Regions from separate parts of the Acetobacterium sp. UBA5834 genome, predicted to be linked through region 1. Evidence: predicted binding sites of a transcription regulator. Region 1 holds the regulator's gene; the other holds the start of a gene.
What was found. Region 1 encodes HrcA, which represses chaperone genes, less so after heat shock. Its sites were predicted from a motif close to TGTTAGCACTCNNNNNNNNNGAGTGCTAACA; they were not measured.

Region 1 (3,427 bases):
GCGTTACCAGCAGTGGATACCATCTATTTTGGTGGGGGAACACCTTCTGCGGTTGATGTCAGACACATTGAAGCAACTCTTTTGCTGTTAAACGAAGTATTTCAGGTAAAGGACGACGCCGAAATCACCATTGAAATCAATCCCGGGACGCTGACTGCCGATAAAGCCAGACGCTACAAAAAGGCGGGGATCAATCGGGCCAGCGTGGGGCTGCAGGCCTGGCAGGATTTTCTGCTAAAAATCCTTGGTCGGGTTCACAGTCAAGCCGATTTTAAAAAAGCGATGGAGCTCTTAAAAGAAGCGGGATTCAATAATTTCAGCGTGGATGTAATGGTGGGCTTGCCAGGACAAAAGATCACCGATGTGATGGAAACCGTACAGGCGGTAATAAATTATGCCCCCACCCACCTTTCCTGTTACAGCCTGATTCTGGAGTCAGGAACACCAATGGCTAACTGGGTAGAGTCAGGTCAGTTGGATCTGCCGGATGAAGATGAAGAACGGGAAATGCACTGGGCCGTGGATGGTTTTCTAAAAGAAGCTGGATTTTTGCATTATGAAATATCCAGCTTTTGCCGACCCGGATATGAGAGTCGACATAATGTAAAATATTGGGAATTGGTGCCTTATCTGGGTTTTGGACTGGGGGCCCATGGTTATTTTAATGGCCAACGTTATGGAAACAGTAATGAACTTAATGAGTATTGCCAATTGCTCAAGGCGGACAAATCACCGGCAATTTTTGAACCGGCGATGACGCCGGAGGAGCAAATGCGTGAGTGGATGTTTTTGGGATTACGCAAACTGAGAGGGATTCGGGAGGATGATTTTTGCGCCCGTTTCGGAGAAAGCTATTTTGTCCCGTTTGGCGATGTTATCCAGTCGTTGATCACCGCCAGATTACTGGTATGGGACGGGACGGTTTTGAAGTTGACATCCAGGGGGCAGGACTTTGGAAATCAGGTATTTATGGCTTTTGTCTAGATGCAATCAGGTCGAAAAAATAACTTAAGAAAACTTTAAAAAGTGAGTAAGCCATTATAGAAACTAGTTGACAAAGTAGGGGTAGGGTGTTATATTTAACTCAGATGTTAGCACTCAATTATTGCGAGTGCTAATAACGAGGTGAATCATGGAACTTAACGCACGTAAAAAGAAAATATTAGAAGTGATCATCCGTGATTACATCAATACCGCCGAGCCGGTTGGCTCCCGGACGCTTTCAAAAAGATGTAATTTGGGTATCAGTCCGGCCACCATTCGAAATGAGATGGCTGATCTTGAAGAACTGGGTTTTCTGGTTCAACCCCATACCTCTTCGGGACGGATTCCAACCCAGCAAGCCTATCGTTATTACGTTGATGAAATTATGGAGATCCAAAAACTTGAGAAGATGATCCGGACAGATATCCATCGCGGCTTTCTGGATCATACCACTGAACTGGGACCGACGATGTCGCATACTGCTCAGGTTTTGTCGCAGCTAACCAACTATACAGCAGTCGTTCTGGCGCCTCGAGTTACAAATTTTAACTGTAAGCATGTTCAAATTGTTTCTTTAATTAAAAACAGGGTACTTATGGTAGTAGTGACCCAGGAGGGGATGGCTAAAAATATTGAGGTAACCCTTTCTCATGAGGTTGATACCATCCTGGCACTGAAGCTTTCCAATGTGATTAATGGATTTCTTAAAAACACCGTCCTCAGTGAGATGAGCTCGGATTTAATCGATCAGATTCAGGAATTGTCCCCAGCGGAAAGTAAATTGATCCATGAGATTATCCCGCATCTAAAAAAAGCCTTGATGGAGGACGCTTCGGAGGTTCACTCCACCGGATTAACCAATCTATTTAATTATCCGGAGTTCAGCGACGTCAATAAAATTAAGCAATTGATCAATATTGTTCAGGAAAAGCAGGTGCTCTCAGAAATGATGGCATCCAAGGATGGCAACCAGGTCATTCGGATAAAAATAGGCAGTGAAAATGACAATGAAAATCTTAAAGACTTCAGCATTATTACTTCTACCTACGAGTTGGATGGCGAAATGATGGGCGCCTTTGGCGTCATCGGACCCACCCGGATGAACTATGATAATGTGTCATCGGTTCTTAACTATATCCGCAATGAGTTAAATTTACATATCTCAAATTTATTAATGAAATAGGTGATTAGATGATAAAAGAAGAGGAAATTAAAACAGAAACCGTAGAAGAAACGGAAGAAGCGCTTTTAGATGAAGCAGAAACAGTAGCCGATGAGGCAGCAGAAGAAACAGCAGAGACATCTCCTGAAGAGGTCCTAAAGGAGATTGTAAAGGAGGATGAGGCCGTCTTGAATCGCCTGATCAGACTTCAGGCTGATTTTGAGAATTTCAAAAAGCGGAGTCAAAAAGAAAAAACAGAAATGTATCAATTTGCATCAGAGAACTTTGCTACCAAGCTGTTGCCGGTAATGGATAATCTGGAGCGGGCGGAAGCCGCCTTAACCGATGCCAGCGAGGAAGCCAAGGGTTATATTGATGGACTGGAAATGGTTTTTAAGCAGCTTAAGGATGTTCTCAAAGAAGAAGGACTGGAAGAAATTATCTGCGAAGGTCCTTTTGATCCCAATCTTCACCATGGCGTTGCTGTTGGTGAGGACGAAGAAAAAGAAGACCAGGAGATCATGGACGTATTCCAGAAGGGGTATAAATTCAAGGGCAAGGTAATCCGGCCAGCCATGGTTAAGGTTTGCAGCAAGTAGCATTGCAGCAGCTAAAAATGAAATTATAATTAGCAATAGAATCATAAAGAATCAAAAATTCGCTGGTCTTATCACCAGAAACGAGTTTTTATTTAAAAAATAGTAAACAATTCAGGAGGAAATAGATATGAGTAAAGAAAAAATTATCGGGATTGACTTAGGAACCACAAACTCTTGTGTAGCCGTATTAGAAGGCGGTGAAGCCGTCGTAATCCCTAATGCCGAAGGAAATAGAACGACCCCATCGGTTGTTGCTTTTGCCAAAGATGGTGAGCGACTGGTGGGACAGGTTGCCAAACGACAGGCAGTTACCAATCCGGATCGCACCATTTCGTCAATTAAACGGGATATGGGCACCGACCGTAAAGTAACCGTCGATGACAAAAGTTATACCCCTCAGGAAATTTCAGCCATGATTCTGCAAAAGCTTAAAGCGGATGCCGAAGCGTATTTGGGTGAAACTGTCAGTAAAGCGGTTATTACCGTACCGGCCTACTTCAGTGATGCCCAAAGACAGGCGACCAAAGATGCCGGACGGATTGCTGGTCTGGAAGTACTGCGAATAATCAATGAACCAACCGCAGCAGCGCTGGCTTATGGTTTGGATAAAGATGCCAATGACAAAATTATGGTCTATGACTTGGGTGGCGGAACATTTGACGTATCCATTCTGGAACTGGGG
Region 2 (3,427 bases), on a different contig from region 1:
TTTCAGTTCAGTTTCAGTGGCTGCACCAACTTGGATAACTGCTACGCCGCCGGATAATTTAGCCAAACGTTCCTGAAGTTTTTCTTTATCATATTCGGAAGAAGTTTCTGGAATCTGCGCTTTGATCTGACGGATTCGTTCTTCAACAGCCTCTTTATTTCCGCTACCTTCAACAATAATGGTATCTTCTTTGTCAACTTTTACCTGACGGGCACGGCCTAATTGTTCAATGGTTGTGGTTTTTAATTCTAAGCCTAATTCGTCCGAGATCACTTCTCCACCAGTTAATGCGGCAATATCAGCCAGCATTGCTTTACGACGATCGCCAAAGCCAGGAGCTTTTACTGCGACACAGTTAAAGGTTCCCCGTAATTTATTAACAACCAATGTTGCCAGAGCTTCTCCTTCTACATCTTCAGCAATGATTAACAGCTTGCTGCCGGTTTGAACAATTTGTTCTAAAACTGGTAAAATTTCCTGGATGTTGGAGATTTTTTTGTCGGTGATTAAGATATAGGGATTATCCAGGATGGCAACCATTTTTTCGGTGTCAGTGACCATATAAGCTGATAAGTAGCCCCGGTCGAATTGCATCCCTTCGGTAAATTCCAGTTCAGTACCCATTCCTTTGCCTTCTTCAACGGTGATAACGCCGTCATCACCGACTTTGTCCATCGCTTCGGAAATCAGTTTTCCAATTTCGGCATCGGCTGCCGAAATGGATGCAACCTGAGCGATTGCTTCTTTGCTTTCAATTTTTTTACTGTTTGCTTTTAATTCTTCGACAACAGTCGCAACTGCTTTTTCAATCCCTTTTTTAAGAACCATTGGGTTTGCACCGGCAACAACGTTACGGTTACCTTCACGAACAATTGCCTGAGCCAATAAAGTAGCTGTGGTTGTTCCGTCCCCTGCGACGTCATTTGTTTTAGTAGCAACTTCCTTAACCAGTTGAGCACCCATGTTTTCAAAGGCATCTTCCAGCTCAATTTCTTTGGCAATGGTTACCCCATCATTGGTGATAGTTGGTGAACCGTATGATTTAGCTAAAATAACATTTCTTCCTTTTGGTCCTAATGTCACCTTAACAGTATTTGCTAATTTATCTACACCAGTGATCAGAGATGCTCTGGCGTCTTCACGAAATTTAATCTCTTTAGCCATATTATTTTCCTCCTGTTTTTCTAAATTTTATTATTCTACAATTGCTAAAATATCAGCCTGACGGATGATTAAAAACTCTTCATCGCCAATTTTTACTTCATTGCCGGAATATTTGGAATAGATAACTTCATCATCTACCTTAACATCCAATGGCACCTTTTTACCATCGATAATTTCGCCAGTTCCGACAGCCACTACTTTACCCTGCTGTGGTTTTTCCTGGGCTGATCCTGGTAAAACAATTCCACCAACAGTTTTTACTTCTTCAGCTTTAACTTTAATTACTACTTTGTCACCTAAAGGTCTTAAACTCATTTTTTCCTCCATTTGATTATATTGGGTACGCTGTACCTTTTATTTCATTTATTAGCACTCATTCATCTTGAGTGCTAATAGTATTTTAAATGATTTGCAGATTGATTGCAAGTATTTTTTCCCTTTTCGTTCATCTTAATTTTTTTTAAGATTGTTTTAATTTTTAAAGATGGTACACTTCTCTTTATATAAACGTGTCTACCCTTTTGTCGACAGGCCGTATTTCCTGTCTGCCTTTATTGACGGGTTCCGATTTTTAAACCCGGAATGCCATTGAGACTTAGGTCGCTCTCTTCCCCATTGATATAATTATAGTAAGCCATCGAACCGATCATAGCGGCGTTATCGGTACAGAGAATAGGATCTGGATAGTACAAGGTCATGCCCGCATCAGCGGCTGCCTGTCCCATCATTTTTCGCAGCAACGAATTACAGGACACCCCGCCCGCCATGCAGATACTCTTCATGCCAATACTGTTGGCACAGGCAATGGTTTTGCTGACCAGCACCTCGATAACGGCCAGCTGAAACGATGCGGCCACATCATCGGGATTGACCGCCTCATTTTTCATTTTCTTGCCGTTGAGGTAATTGAGCACCGCCGATTTCAAACCGCTGAAGCTAAAATTATACTCAGTTTTATCCAGCATCACCCTGGGAAAAGCGATCGCCTCGGGGTTGCCATTTTTGGCCGCAGCATCAATGGCCGGACCGCCGGGATATCCCAAGCCCAAAACCCGGGAAATTTTGTCAAAGGCTTCTCCGGCCGCATCATCGATGGTTCGACCCAGTACCTTGAAGGTCTGATAATCTTCCACCAGGACCAGATGACTGTGGCCGCCGGATACCACCAATGTCAAAAATGGCGGTGCAAGCTCCGGAAACTGCAAAAAATTAGCGGCAATATGGCCTTCAATATGGTGTACCCCGATTAACGGTTTTCCGAGACTGTAAGCCATTGCTTTGGCTGTGGAGAGCCCAATCAGCAGCGCTCCCACCAGACCGGGACCGTTGGTCACGGCAATGGCGTCCACCTCGGCCAGAGATAGTTTACTTTCTGCCAGGGCTTCGTCGATAATGTAGGGCAGTTTGGTGACATGGTTGCGGGAGGCAATCTCTGGTACCACGCCCCCATATTTCTGATGAATATCAATCTGGGAATAAATCCGGTTGGTCAATATGTTCCGGCCATCTTCAACAATGGCCACGGATGTTTCGTCACAGGATGTCTCAATACTAAGAATTTTCATGTTTACCTCGATTAGAATTACTCGTTATTTATTTTTATGTTTTTCTTTTTCAAAACCAGCCCCATTCCCAGGGTGGTGAGTCCCAGGGGCATTAGAATATAGATGACCATTCGACCGATCATGGCGAAGAAGAAGGGCTCGGGGACAATCCAGATCAGTCGGTCGGTGGAAGGATCCATAATCCATAAGTCGTTGGAAAAAAATAACTGATGGAAGAGGATAAAGGTGTTATTGAAATTAAAAATAAAACTCGCACCAACAATCAGCAAGATCACCATAAACGTGGCCGATCCATAGAACAAGGCCTTGATAATGGCCTGGCGATCGTATTTTAACAGCACCAGAAAAGCGATCAGCGCCAGAATCAGAGCGGCGTCCCGAAGACCGAGAAAGAAAAGCAATAAGTCTCTGACATCGTCCATATGGGTGATTTCTTTGTCATTAAAAATTGAAACGCTATCGACAACGTTTTTGGCACTTCCAATGGCTAAACGGGCCTGGATGTCAAAATCCTGCCGGTCGCCCTTGAGGTAGCTGATGATTTCATCTACCACCAGTTCCATATCTGGGGGATAGATACCAGTGTTATCAGTGACCTGATTTTTTTCCATCTGATCCATGTAAAACGCTTTGTCAAACACCGCTGCTTCAATGCCGCTGATAAAAATAATAACCGGAAAAAGGATTCCCAGCAACAC

Region 2: the regulator HrcA is predicted to act here: its motif matches at 1,529-1,559, upstream of groES (co-chaperone GroES).

The regions. Positions count from the first base shown of each region.
Region 1 is NZ_DJGY01000008.1:3,210-6,636, forward strand. Features, by position in the region: gene hemW (radical SAM family heme chaperone HemW) at 1-984, shown strand, start outside; gene hrcA (heat-inducible transcriptional repressor HrcA) at 1,133-2,167, shown strand; gene grpE (nucleotide exchange factor GrpE) at 2,176-2,745, shown strand; gene dnaK (molecular chaperone DnaK) at 2,873-3,427, shown strand, end outside.
Region 2 is NZ_DJGY01000047.1:65,046-68,472, forward strand. Features, by position in the region: gene groL (chaperonin GroEL) at 1-1,164, opposite strand, end outside; gene groES (co-chaperone GroES) at 1,195-1,479, opposite strand; gene tsaD (tRNA (adenosine(37)-N6)-threonylcarbamoyltransferase complex transferase subunit TsaD) at 1,716-2,729, opposite strand; gene B3F51_RS09560 (TIGR01906 family membrane protein) at 2,747-3,427, opposite strand, start outside.